One region of the Massilia sp. DD77 genome, then DNA from elsewhere that is predicted to be linked to it. Evidence: predicted binding sites of a transcription regulator. Region 1 holds the regulator's gene; each other region holds the start of a gene.

What was found. The regulator LexA, encoded in region 1, represses DNA repair genes until DNA is damaged. The targets are predictions, from matches to a motif close to ACTGTATNNNNATACAGT.
Region 2: dinB (DNA polymerase IV) is a predicted target of LexA. The motif match lies at 1,904-1,921, and genes of this name have one in related genera.
Region 3: V7778_RS07425 (putative DNA modification/repair radical SAM protein) is a predicted target of LexA. The motif match lies at 2,427-2,444, and genes of this name have one in related genera.

The regions. Positions count from the first base shown of each region.
Region 1 is NZ_JBAMDH010000017.1:11,370-15,996, forward strand. It holds gene purF (amidophosphoribosyltransferase) at 1-632, shown strand, start outside; gene V7778_RS11745 (cystathionine gamma-synthase family protein) at 640-1,881, shown strand; gene V7778_RS11750 (tetratricopeptide repeat protein) at 1,997-2,734, shown strand; gene lexA (transcriptional repressor LexA) at 2,901-3,533, opposite strand; gene rpsF (30S ribosomal protein S6) at 3,953-4,339, shown strand; gene priB (primosomal replication protein N) at 4,374-4,627, shown strand, end outside.
Region 2 is NZ_JBAMDH010000067.1:4,681-9,307, reverse strand. It holds gene V7778_RS24350 (carboxymuconolactone decarboxylase family protein) at 1-349, shown strand, start outside; gene V7778_RS24345 (cupin domain-containing protein) at 358-771, shown strand; gene V7778_RS24340 (GlxA family transcriptional regulator) at 779-1,771, opposite strand; gene dinB (DNA polymerase IV) at 1,949-3,022, shown strand; gene V7778_RS24330 (recombination-associated protein RdgC) at 3,104-4,000, shown strand; gene V7778_RS24325 (asparaginase domain-containing protein) at 4,101-4,586, opposite strand.
Region 3 is NZ_JBAMDH010000010.1:24,070-28,696, forward strand. It holds gene V7778_RS07405 (tetratricopeptide repeat protein) at 1-1,193, shown strand, start outside; gene V7778_RS07410 (class IIb bacteriocin, lactobin A/cerein 7B family) at 1,271-1,420, opposite strand; gene V7778_RS07415 (hypothetical protein) at 1,475-1,630, opposite strand; gene V7778_RS07420 (hypothetical protein) at 1,879-2,226, shown strand; gene V7778_RS07425 (putative DNA modification/repair radical SAM protein) at 2,457-3,692, shown strand; gene V7778_RS07430 (UdgX family uracil-DNA binding protein) at 3,689-4,627, shown strand, end outside.

The sequences.
Region 1 (4,627 bases):
TGATGCCGATTCCGGATTCCTCGCGTCCGGCCGCGATCCAGCTGGCCCTCAAGCTCGGCGTGGAATACCGCGAAGGCTTCATCAAGAACCGCTACATCGGCCGCACCTTCATCATGCCGGGCCAGGGCATGCGCCGCAAATCCGTGCGCCAGAAGCTCAACGCGATCAGCTCCGAATTCAAGGACAAGAACGTGCTGCTGGTCGACGATTCGATCGTGCGCGGCACCACCAGCCGCGAGATCGTGCAGATGGCGCGCGAAGCGGGCGCCCGCAAGGTGTTCTTCGCCTCGGCCGCGCCGCCGGTGCTGTACCCGAACGTGTACGGCATCGACATGCCGACCCGCGACGAGCTGATCGCCCACGGCCGCACGGTCGAGGAAGTCTGCACCGAGATCACCGCCGACCGTGTGGTCTACCAGGACGTCGACGCGCTGAAGCGCGCGATCTCGGACGTCAACCCGGCGCTGAAGAACTTCGAGGCCTCGTGCTTCGACGGCGTGTACGTGACCGGCGACGTGACCCCGGAATACCTCGACAAGCTGGAATCGGCGCGCCACAACCCGAGCAAGGCCACGGTCGAGGATCCGGTGCGCACTCAGCTCAACCTGAATCCGCCGGTCGCCGCCGAGTAGGTTCGCCATGACCGAGTCCAACAAGTACGGCTTCACCACCACGATCCTGCACAATGATCGCCGCAAGGCGATCGAGCAGGGCTCGCTGCACAAGCCGGTGCACACCTCGGTGGCCTTCGGCTACGGCGATGCGCGCCAGCTGGCCTCGGTCTTCCAGGGCAAGGAACCGGGCTTCCGCTACGGCCGCCAGGGCAACCCGACCGTCGGCGCGCTCGAGGACAAGATCACGAAGATGGAAGACGGTGTCGCCTCGCTGTGCTTCGCCACCGGCATGGGCGCCATCGGCGCGCTGTTCCAGGCGCTGCTCAAGGCGGGCGACCACATCGTCTCCTCGTCCTTCCTGTTCGGGAACACCAACAGCCTGTGGCAGACGGTCGCGGGGCAGGGCGTCGATGTCAGCTTTGTCGACGCCACCGACGCCGGCCAGGTCGAGGCGGCGCTCACGCCGAACACTCGCCTGGTGTTCGTCGAGACCATCGCCAATCCGCGCACCCAGGTGGCGGACCTGGCCCGCATCGGCAAGCTGTGCCGCGAGCGCGGCATCCTTTACGTGGTCGACAACACCATGACCACGCCTTGGCTGTTCCGCCCCAAGGCGGTCGGCGCCGGCCTGGTGGTCAATTCGCTGACCAAGTCGATCGGCGGCCACGGCATCGCGCTGGGCGGCGCCCTGACCGACACCGGCCTGTTCGATTGGAGCGCCTATCCGAACATCGCCCAGAATTTCCGCAAGCAGCCGCCGCAGGCCCAGGGCATGGCCCAGCTGCGCGCGAAGGCCTTGCGCGACTTCGGCGCGGCGCTCGGTCCGGAAGCGGCCCACCACATCGCGGTGGGCGCCGAGACCCTGGCGCTGCGCATGGAACGCACCAGCGCGAACGCCCTGGCGCTGGCCCGGATGCTGGAGGCCGATGAGCGGGTCTCCGCGGTCCACTATCCGGGCCTGGCTTCGCATCCGCAGAACGGCATCGTCAAGGAGCTGTTCCGTTCGGGCGGTTCGCTGCTGTCCTTCGAGCTGAAGGAAGGCATCGACTGCTTCGACTACCTGAACCGCCTCAAGCTCGGCATCCCGGCCAGCAACCTGGGTGACACCCGCACCCTGGTGATCCCGGTGGCGCATACCATCTTCTTCGAGATGGGCGCGGAGCGCCGCGCCAGCATGGGCATCGCGGAGTCCCTGATCCGCGTCTCGGTGGGCATCGAGGACACCGACGACCTGCTGGCGGACTTCCGCCAGGCGCTCGGCGCGTAAATACCGGGCCGACTGCATGCCGGCCCCGTTCCACGCCGTTTTTGTTTCAGCGGTTGAGCAGGGTGGGGGAATGCCGCTATCATGGGCCTTCGATTTGCTACCTTCATCGCTGCCCATGAAACGCTCCCTGTCCGTTCTCGCCTTCTCCCTCCTGCTGTCCACCACCGCCCTTGCAGGTCCGCTCGAAGACGCCCATGCCGCCTTCGCCAAGAAGGACTACCCGGCCGCGCTCAAGCTGTACACTAAACTGTCCGACGCCGGCAATCCGGAAGCGCAGCAGCACCTGGCGCAGATGTACTGGTATGGCGAAGCGGGGCAGGTGGACGAGGCCAAGGCCGAGGCCCTGTTCCGCAAGGCGGCCGCCAAGGGCAACAAGGTGGCGGCGGCCTCGCTCGAGGTGATGAAGCAGCGCGTGGAGCGCCGCGCGGACATCGACTACTGGGTCAAGGGCTACGACGGTTCGGAACTGAGGTCCGGCGAGTTCGCCTGCAAGGCGCCGCGTATTCCCAGCATGTCCAAGATCAACGAGGAGATCGACCGCGTCAGCGGCGCGGTCACCACCTGGCAGAACTGCTACAACAAGTTCGTGACGAACCTGAACGCATCCTCACCGCTGACCAAGAAGATCCCGGCGGATATCGCCAAGCTGATGAGCAAACAGGAGACCGAGGCGGCCCAGGCTCACCTGGAGCGGGTGCGCGAGAACCTGGCGGAAGAGGCGAAGGTGAGTTCCAAGCTGATCCTGGCGGATTTCGCGGCCTGGCGCGCGGCGACCGAGGCGTATGTGGCGGAGCACAATGCGATGATCAAGAATAGTGCGGGGGATGGGTCGATCAAGTCGAAGGTGAAGTGAGCGTGCCTGGCTGATCCAGCAAACCTGGGTCCCCGCCTGCGCGGGGATGACGTTAATTTAAGGTGATGAGTATCCCGAGCCTACGACTTTGGCCGCGCTATCAAATCCGTCGTCCCCGCGAAGGCGGGGATCCAAGTTCGTAGCGCAGAGTTACCGCAACAGGCACTTAGTGCCAGCTACGCATCAACCCCACCGCCAGCCCCTCGAGCGCGAACTCGTCGCCCGGTTCCACCCGGATCACCTTGAAGTCCGGATTCTCCGGCAGCAGCTCGACGGTATTGCCCGTCTTGCGGTAGCGCTTGACGGTGACTTCCTCGCCGATGCGGGCGACGATGATCTGCCCGTTCTTGGCGCTGTCGATCTTCTTCACCGCCAGGAAGTCGCCGTCGCAGATGCCCGCGTCGCGCATCGACCAGCCCTTGACCTTCAGCAGAAAGTCCGGCCGCGCCGAGAACATGGCGGCGTCGACGCTATAGGTGGCTTCCACGTGTTCCTGGGCCAGGATGGGCGAGCCGGCGGCCACGCGGCCGACCAGGGGCAGGGACATCATCAGGGCCGGCGGCGGCATCGGGATCTGCTCGACGCTGGCGCCGACCAGGCGGATACCGCGCGAGGTGCCCGGCGAAATCTCGATCGCGCCCTTGCGCGCCAGGGCCTGCAGGTGCTCCTCGGCCGCATTGGCCGACCGGAAGCCTAGTTCAGCCGCGATTTCGGCGCGTGTCGGCGGGAAGCCGGTGTTTTCGATCGCTTCCTTGATCAGGTTGAGGATCTGTTCTTGCCTTGCAGTGAGCTTGATCATGGATGTGGTACGGCAATGGTTATAGGAGCAGACTGTATTTTTGTACAGTATTCTGGTATGCGCAAGGGGAAACGCGCGAAAAGTGTAAAAAAATTGTGCAGCGCGGGGTGGGGAGGGCGGATTTCCGTGGTTCGCACGCAAACTTGGATCCCCGCCTGCGCGGGGATGACGTTGATCGGCGAAATCGGAAGATCACTCTCCGGGGCTTCGGCTCGCGCCCTTCGCACGTCATCCCCGCGAAGGCGGGGACCCAAGTCCGTAGCAAACCGCCAACATTATTCGAGCGCAGCGAGCCCCCTCGACCCAACATACCATTTCCCATCCCCGTACTTTTCAGGCTATAATCGAAGGCTTTCCCTTCCCACACTCGTCTTGACGCCGAGGTGGGCATTTGTTTAAACGTCCTCAAGGAGTGTTGCATGCGTCATTATGAAATCGTTTTTATCGTCCACCCGGACCAGAGCGAGCAAGTCCCGGCGATGATCGAGCGTTACAAGACCACGGTGACCAGCCGCGGCGGTAACATCCATCGCGTGGAAGACTGGGGCCGTCGCCAGATGGCTTACCAGATCCAGAAGCTGCCGAAGGCACACTACATCTGCATGAACATCGAGTGCGACAACGAGACCCTGGTCGAGCTGGAAACCGCATTCAAATTCAATGATGCCGTCCTGCGTCATCTGACCGTTAAGATGAAGAAGGCCGAAACCGCACCGTCGCCGATGATGAAGTCGGTCCAGCGCGAAGACGCAGCCAAGAGCCACCGCGCAGAAGCAGCAGCCGCTGCCCCGGCCGCAGCTGCTTAAGTTTTTCTCCAGGAATCCATAGTATTCGGTAGTAGTGAACCAGCTCGAGCTCGAAGCGACCATCGCCGAGCGTGATGTCCTGCGCTACACCCCGGCCGGCGTACCCATCGTGTCCGCCATCCTGATGCATAGTAGCCAACAGGAAGAAGCCGGAGTCGCCAGGCTCGTCGAGTTTGAAATCCCCGCCTTTGCGGCGGGTGAGATTTCAGGCAGGTTCGGCAGCGCGGAACTCGGCGCCAGCTACCGCTTCACCGGATTCCTTGCAAAGAAAAACCGCAACAGCAAAGC
Region 2 (4,627 bases), on a different contig from region 1:
GCTCAACGGCTGCGCGTTCTGCCTCGACATGCACGTCAAGCAGGCGCGCATCCATGGCGAACGCGAACTGCGCCTGCACCATGTGGCGATCTGGCGCGAGTCGACCCTGTTCGTGCCGCGCGAACGCGCCGCACTGGCCTGGACCGAGGCCCTGACCCGCCTGCCGGAACAGGGCGTGCCGGCCGAGCTCTACGACCGCGTGCGCGGCCAGCTGTCCGAGCAGGAACTGTCCGACCTGACTTTCGTCGTCATGGCGATCAACGCCTGGAACCGCATCAGCGTAGCCTTCGCCGTGGTGCCGGGTTCCTACGACACGGCCTACGGGCTGGGCAAAGCCAACCTGTCTTAGGAGGCGATATGTCGTTCATCAACAGCATGAGCAGCGCCCTGGCCCTGGCGGGCGGCCTGTTTCTCGGCCAGCCGGTGCTGGCCGCGCCCGCGGCGCCGGTCTCGGTGACTTCCCTGATGACCAAGGCCATGGCCGACCATCCGGGCAAGGAAATCCTGGTCATCACGGTCGACTTCGCGCCCGGCGCGGTCGACCCCGTGCACCGCCACGATGCGCACGCCGTCGTCTATGTCCTCGAAGGATCGATCGTGATGGGCGTGAAGGGCGGGAAGGAGCAGGTCGTGAACCCCGGCCAGGTTTTCTACGAAGGCCCGCAGGACCTGCACACGGTGGGACGCAACGCCAGCAAGACCAAGCCGGCGAAATTCCTGGTGTTCCTGGTCAAGGACGCCGGCAAACCCTTCTTCATTCCGGTGAAGTAGGGCGCGCTCAGGCGTGCTGGCGGCGCCAGGCGCTGGGAGACTGGCCCAGGTGGCGCAGGAAACTGGCGCGCATGCGCTCGGGATCGCCGAAGCCGACTTCCTCGGCGATCTGTTCGAGCTTGCGGTCGGATTGCTGCAGCAGGCGCCGCGCCGCCTCCAGGCGGAACAGTTCGATCGCCTTGGCCGGGGTATGTCCGGTCTTGGCGCGGTAGACACGCGCGAAGTTGCGCGGGCTCATGCAGGCCTGGCTGGCCAGGGTGTCGACGTTCAGCTCGGTGCTGGCCAGGTGGGCGGCGATCCAGCGGTGCAGGGCGTCGAACTGGGCGCCGTCGCCGGCCTGCAGCGCCAGCTGCTTGCTGTGCTGGGATTCGCCGCCTGCGCGGCGCACGTGGACCGCGAGTTCGCGCGCCACCAGCATCGCGAGCTCGTTGCCGTGGTCGGCCTCGACCATGGCCAGCGCCATGTCGATGCCGGTGCTGACCCCGGCCGAGGTCCAGACCGGGTCCTGGCGCACGAACACCGCTTCCGGTTCCACCTGCACGGTGGGGTGCAGGCTGGCCAGGCGCTCGCACAAGGCCCAGTGGGTGGTGGCGCGGCGGCCGTCGAGCAGGCCGGCCTCGGCCAGCAGGAAGGAACCGGTGCAGACCGAGGCGATGCGCCGGGCGTCGCAGGCGCGCAGCCAGTCGACCAGGGGGCCCAGGGCGTGGATAGCGCTCGCCATCTCGGCGCTGCCGGGCACCAGTACGGTGTCGGGATGGATGCCGGGCGCGGCCAGGCTGGCGGTGGCGAGCAGGGTGCCTTCGGCGGTGGCGACGACGGCGCCGCCGATGCTGGCCGTGACCAGGGCATAGCCGGGCAGGCCGCGCAGGCGCAGGTGGCGGTCGGCGCACCAGAACACGGTCTGGGCGCCGGCCAGGTCGAGCATGCAAGTGCCGGGATAGACGGCGAACACGACCTGCCGCACAGGGTGCGCCGAAGGCGTGCTAGGGACGGCGTTCATACGTTGACGAATTCAAGGAAGACCAGGCCGGACGGGCCCGCTTTTTCATTATAGGACGTCTCCGGCTGGGGCAAAGCTCATCCGTAGGAGGGATGCGGGTCCTCCCTTGCAACAATCGGCGTTTCCGCCGATACTGTATGCAATTACAGTAGTGTGCCCCGGTCTGGGGCGGCCTCGATGAACGCCCCGGTCCGAAAAATCATCCATTGCGACTGCGATTGTTTCTACGCATCCGTCGAGATGCGGGACGATCCGTCCCTGCGCGGCCGGCCGCTGGCGGTCGGCGGCCGGCCCGACCAGCGCGGCGTCATCGCCACCTGCAACTACGAGGCGCGGCGCTACGGCATCCATTCGGCCATGGCCACCGCCCAGGCCATCAAGCTGTGCCCGAACCTGCTGGTGATTCCGCCGGCGATGGAAAAATACCGCACCGCCTCGCGCCAGATCATGGACATCTACCGCGACTACACCGAGCTGGTCGAGCCGCTGTCCCTCGACGAAGCCTACCTCGACGTCAGCGACTCGCCCCACTGCAAGGGCAGCGCCACCCTGATCGCGCAGGAGATCCGGCGCCGCATCGTTGAGACCGTCGGCATCACGGCCTCGGCCGGCGTGGCGCCGAACAAGTTCGTGGCCAAGATCGCCAGCGACTGGAACAAGCCCGACGGCCTGTTCCTGGTGCGTCCTGAAGAAGTGGACGCCTTCGTCGCCGCCTTGCCCGTCAAGAAGCTGTATGGCGTGGGCAAGGTGACGGCGGAAAAGATGCACCGCCTGGGCGTGCAGACCTGCGCCGACCTGCGCGACTGGAGCATGGAGCGCCTGCACGAGCACTTCGGCAGCTTCGGCGCCCGCTTGTACGACCTGTGCCGCGGCATCGATCACCGTGAAGTGAACACCTCGCGCGAACGCAAGTCGATCAGCACCGAGGAAACCTATACCCCCGACGTACCGGACCTGGCGGCCTGTCTCGCCCTGCTGCCGGAACTGGTCGAGCATTTGCTGGGCCGCATCAAGCGCAACGGTGCCGAAAAATTCATCAACAAGCTGTTCGTAAAGATCAAGTTCTCGGACTTCCAGCAGACCACCGTCGAGTGTGTTGGCTATGCGCCACATATTCCGACCTACGCCCATCTGATGGAAACCGGCTGGCTGCGCGCCGGCCGCCCGGTGCGCCTGCTCGGCGTCGGCGTACGCCTGAGCGACTCGGAAATCGCCGAGCAGCTGCGCCTGTTTGACGACCTAACAACATAAAATTTTTTTTGCGACAACTCGGCTGGGCATCAGCGTAGAATGTCGTTCCCTTGAAATACTGAAACAATCGGATAACAGCGTATGTGGTTCAAGAATCTCCAGATTTATCGCCTGCCCGCTCCCTGGGCATTCAACCCGGAACAGATGGAAGAAGCGCTCCAGCCGCAGGCGTTCACGCCTGCCAGCAGCAATGAACTGCTGCGCCAGGGCTGGGATTCGCCGCGCGGCAACGGCAAGCTGGTCCACGTCGTCAACAAGCAGATGCTGATGATGCTGGGTACGGAAAAGAAGCTGCTGCCTTCGACGGTCATCAACCAGGTGGCCAAGGCCAAGGCGGCCGAGCTGGAAGAACAGCAAGGCTTCCCGCCGGGGAAGAAGGCGATGAAGGAGCTGAAGGAACGCGTGGCCGACGAGCTGCTGCCGCGCGCCTTCACGATCCGCAGCAACGTCTGGGTCTGGATCGACCCGGTCAACGGCTGGCTGGTGGTGGACGCCGCCAGCCCGGCCAAGGCCGACGATGTGGTCAAGCTGCTGCTCAAGGCGGTCGACCGCATGCCGCTCGAATCGCTGCGCGTGCAGCGCTCGCCGGTGGCCGTGATGACCGGCTGGCTGGAAGCCGACGAAGCGCCGTATGGCTTCACCATCGACCAGGACACCGAACTGCGCGCCACCGGCGAAAGCCGCGCCGCGGTGCGCTACGTGAAGCATACCCTGGAACCGGACGACATCCGCCGCCACATCGCCGCCGGCAAGCAGTGCACCCGCCTGGCCATGACCTGGAACGACCGCATCAGCTTCGTGCTGACCGAATCGCTGGCGATCAAGGGCGTCAAGCCGCTGGACGTGATCAAGGAAGGCGAGTCGCCGACCTATAGCGACGACGAGCGTTTCGACAACGACATCGTCTTGATGACGGGCGAAATGGCCAAGTTGCTGGCCGATGTGGTCGAGGCGCTGGGCGGCGAAGCCAAGGCCTGATACCGGATCGTGTGCACCGCGCACACGCCAGCGATCATCGCGTCGGCGGCTCCGCCGCCGACGCGTTCAACCGGCTCTCGCTGCGCCGGTCACGCATGCATCACAGGTTCTGGAACACGCCCTCGGCGCGGTTCTTCTGAACGTTATCCCACGGGAACACCTGGCCGTTCATGGCCACATACACCCCCGCCGGCAAGACCTGCGCCACGCCGCAGGCAAACCCCAGGTTGAACAGCGCGTCCGAATTGGCGATCTCGTAGGGGATCATGGCGCCGGTCAGGATGATGGTCTGGCCAAGATTCGCCGCGCCCAGCACCGCCGCGGTTTCGCGCATGGTATCGGTGCCGTGGATGATGACGATCGCCTTCTCCGGCGCCGCCTGGCAGGCGGCCAGCACGCGCTGGCGGTCGGCGTCCTGCATGTCGAGCGAATCCAGCAGGGGCAGCACGTCGAGGGCGACGGGCACCGTCATGCGGCTGCGCTTGATCACCTCAGGCAAATGGCTGTCGGAAAAGCCGAGCACGCCGTTCAGTTCGTTGTAGTGCTTGTCGAAAGTGCCGCCGGTGGCGATGAGTCGGAGAGTCATGTTCGTTTAATGTATGTTTATCAAGGCGAAGAAAAAAGCCC
Region 3 (4,627 bases), on a different contig from region 1:
CGCTGCACTGGTTCGGCCAGGCCGCCGAGCAGGGCGAGCCGGGCGCCCAGCACAACCTGGGCATGATGTACGAGACCGGCAAGGGCGTGCCGCAAGACCTGGACACGGCCCTCGACTGGTACCGGCGCGCCGCCGAACAAGGCTATGCGCGCTCGCAGTTCAACCTGGCGCTGCGCCACGACAGCGGACAGGGCCTGCCGCGCGACCCCTTTGCGGCGCTGGACTGGCTGCGCAAGGCGGCCGCCCAGGGCTATGCCCCGGCCCAGTTCAACCTCGGCCTGCGCTATGACAAAGGCCAGGACCTGCCCCAGGACAGCGAACAGGCCATCCTGTGGTACGGCCGTGCCGGCGAGCAGGGCCACGCCAGTTCCCAGTTCAACCTCGCCCTCATCTACGACAGCGGTCACGGCGTGCCGCGCAACGAGGAGCTGGCCCTGGGCTGGTACCTGCGCGCGGCCGAGCAGGGCCACGCGGGCGCCCAGGACAACCTGGGCATGCGCTACGAGCATGGCCAGGGCGTCGAGCGCGACCCGGCGCGGGCATTGCACTGGTACCGCCAGGCGGCGGAACAGGGCCTGCCTTCGGCCCAGTACCACCTGGGACAGCTTTATGACAGCGGCAACGGCATCGCCCAGGATGTGGAGCAGGCGGCCGCGTGGTATCGCAAGGCGGCCGAGCAGGGCCATCTGCGCGCCCAGTTCGACCTCGGCCTGCGCTACGAGGGCGGCGTCGGCGTGCCCCAGGACAGCGCGCAAGCCCTGGCCTGGTACCGCCGCGCCGCGGCCCAGAACTACGCCCCGGCCCAGTACATGGTGGGTGCGCTGCTCGACCGCATGGAAGAGAGCGACCCGCGCGAGGCGGCCGACTGGTTCCACAAGGCGGCCGACCAGGGGCACGCGCTGGCCCAGTTCGAGCTGGGGCTGCACTACGACTGCGGCAAGGGCGTCGATCGCGACTACGAAGCAGCGCATTTCTGGTACCTGTGCGCGGCGCGCCAGGGGCATGCGCGGGCGCAGTACAACCTGGGCGTGATGTACGCGGCGGGGCAGGGCGCGCAGCGCGATTTGGTGGAGGCCTATGCCTGGCTGCACCGGGCGGGGAGCGCGGGGGTGGCGCTGGCGGGGAGTTATCTCAAGAAGATCGCCGGACGGATGGAGCCGCAGGTGCTGGCGCAGGCGCAGCGATTACTGTAGGGCGGACGGCTTAAGACTACGACGGATCTGCTTCAGAAAAAAAGGCGGCCCTCAAGCCGCCTTCTCTTCAGCCGCGATTATTGCGCTTCAAACAGGCCATCAATGAGGCCACGGGTGAAGTCGCGTACTTGTTCGGCGCCAGTGATCAATCCGAGTGCGATGGCAGCGAGCGCCAAGGCGCGGCCGCCATTTACCGATTCCATTTCGGCGAAAGTCAGTTCTTGCATAATATTACCTTAATCTTTGAGTAAACGACATCAATCAGCTTTTATGCTGAGTGCTTACGAAACGTAGTGATCGGTATTTGGGGCCGGGAAGCGCGGGATATTGTCCCATGCCCAGCGCAGCGCTTTGCCGATGTTGTTACCCATTTCGTATGCGGCGCTCTTTTCGCCACCCGACACAGCTTCAATTTCAAAAAAATTCAGTTCCTGCATGACTCTTCTTTCTAACGCTTGTTAAAGTGCTTAGAGACATTCCAAGCAGATAAATTATTTTATTAATTCGACATCGCTGTCAAACATAAATTGCAAATAATTCCATCAACATAATCACGGTAATGTTGGTTGTAAAATTGCAACTTGACGCAATGTTCCTAATGCTGGATGATAAGATTCAATACGAAAGTGTTGGTACAGCTGTTTTCGCGGAATGAAGCTTCTCGTCTAATGCAATGAGGTTAGCAGTGCGTTTTTTCTATATATTTGCCCATATTGGGGTGGCTTTACTTTTCGCTGCAACCGGAGCGACGGTCAATCGGGAATTATTTGGAGCGCAGTATTCCGGACTGATTGGTAGTATCTTGTTCTTTATCCTCATCGCAAGCGGCTGCATTTATATATTCCGTCCGCACGTTGGTCTGGGCCGTGGCGCGCTTTTTTACGCGTGGGGCATAATTTTTCTGCTGTACACGCTGATAGGCTTTGCTCTTCGGTTTGCAAGTGGTGTGGATTTGTCGATCTCTCCGCTAGCACTTATTGCTGGCGGAGTGCTTCTTCTGAGCGCCTCATGCAGGAAGCATCAAGCGCGGTAACATTCCCAATTGATAGATTGTCAGCACACGTCTTTTTGCTGATATTCCGAATTTCCGAGTCGGTATAATTTGCGCTTTATTATTGCTAAGTAATGGTGCTACAAGTTACTGTGGCTGTTGTGTTTGGTGTCCCGACTTTGAACCACTAAAACGTCCGTTACCTGTGCTGGCGCAGTCGGGGTAGAGGTTCGCCGCGCTATACTGTATGTTCATACAGTCAAGCCGCCGCGATGGAACTCAACGACAAGCTCGAAATCCTGGCCGATGCCGCCAAGTACGACGCCTCCTGCGCCAGCAGCGGCGCGCCCAAGCGCGGATCCGAGGGCAAGGACGGCCTGGGCGCCACCACCGGCATGGGCATCTGCCACAGCTACACGCCCGACGGCCGCTGCGTCTCGCTGCTCAAGATCCTGCTGACCAACTTCTGCATCTACGACTGCCAGTACTGCATCAACCGGCGCAGTTCCAACGTGCCGCGCGCCCGTTTCGCGGTCGAGGAAGTGGTCAAGCTGACCCAGGATTTCTACCTGCGCAACTACATCGACGGCCTGTTCCTGAGCTCGGGCATCATCCGCTCGGCCGACTACACGATGGAGCAGCTGGTCGCCGTCGCGCGCCAGCTGCGCCAGGTGCACCAGTTCCGCGGCTACATCCACCTCAAGACCATTCCCGACGCCGACCCGGCCCTGATCGAGGAAGCGGGACGCTGGGCCGACCGCCTGTCGGTCAACATCGAGCTGCCGACCCACGACAGCGTGACCCGCCTGGCGCCTGAAAAAAGCGTCCACACCATCAAGCTGGCGATGGGTTCGATCCGCCGCAAACTCGACGAAAAGGCCGAGGAGCCGAAGGCGCCCAGTTTCGCGCCGGCCGGCCAGAGCACGCAGATGATCGTCGGCGCCGACGCCAGCGACGACCACACCATCCTGAACACCGCCGAGACGCTCTACGGCAGCTACAAGCTCAAGCGCGTGTATTACTCGGCCTTCAGCCCCATTCCGCAAAGCCCCAAGAGCGTGCCGGCCGCGCCGCCGCCGCTGCTGCGCGAGCACCGCCTGTACCAGGCCGACTTCCTGCTGCGCGGCTACGGCTTCACGGCGGGCGAGCTGATGCCCCAAAGCGGCAACCTGGCCCTGGACGTCGATCCCAAGCTGGCCTGGGCCCTGTCCAACCGCGATCACTTCCCGATGGACCTGAACCGCGCCGACGCCAGCATGATCGCGCGCATCCCCGGCATCGGGCTGCGCAACGCCAAGCGCCTGGTGGAGCTGCGCCGCTTGCGCCGCATCCGCTGGGAAGACCTGTCGCGCCTGCGCTGCAGTCTCAAGAAGCTGGCGCCCTTCGTGGTCACCGCCGACTACAAGCCGGCGCAAGGGGCGGCGGAGTCCGGCATCCTGCGCCGCCACCTGGCCGACCACCAGCCCGCGCAGCAGATGAACCTTTGGCCGGAGCTGCAGGCGGCATGAACGCCCAGGGCGCCGCCCAAGCCGTCCTGCAGGGCCGGGCCCTGGAAGTGAACGGCTTCGCGCAGTGGCGCGAGGCGGCGCGCGAGCTGCTGCGCGCCGGCGTGCCGCCCGAGGCGGTGACCTGGGGCGCGCCCGGCGCGGACCTGTTCTCGGGTGCGCCGGCGCCGGAAAGCCCCCCGCATAATGCGCCTATCCAGTTGCAGGAACCGAAACCGGCACCGCATTTGCCGCGCTCGCTGCTCGACATGCTGCAATCCGCCGCCTGCTACCGCGAGGCCGACCGCTGGGCCTTTTTATACCGGGTGCTGTGGCGCTGGCAGCTGGGCGAGCACGACGTGCAGTCGCCCGCCGACCCGGACGGCGCGCGCCTGCACGCCATGGTCAAGGCGGTGCGCCGCGAGGAGCACGACATGCACGCCTACATCCGTTTCCGCGAACGTCCCATCGAGGCCGGCGCGCCGCGCTTCGTGGCCTGGTTCGAGCCGCGCCACGACGTGCTGCCCCAGGTCGCCGAACACTTCGTCAGCCGCATGGGCAAGGTGAGCTGGATGATCGCCACCCCCGAGGCCAGCGTGCTGTGGGACGGGAACACCCTGCACAACTGCGGCCCGCTGATGTCCAGCGCCGCCGACCTCGAGGACAGCGGCGAGGCGCTCTGGCTCACCTACTACCGCAGCATCTTCAACCCGGCGCGCCTGAATACCTCGGTGATGCAGAGCCACATCCCTTCGCGTTTCTGGAAGAATTTGCCGGAAGGCGCCCTGGTGCCGTCGCTGGTGAGCCAGGCCGGCCTGGGCGCGCGCCGCATCGGCCAGGTGCAGGCGGTGGGACGGCGCAGCGGCGCCACCATCCCGATCGCGCCCGAGGCCGCCCAGCCCGAACGCCAGCAGCCGTCGAAGCTGGACGAATGCCGGCGCTGCGAGCTGTGGGAACAC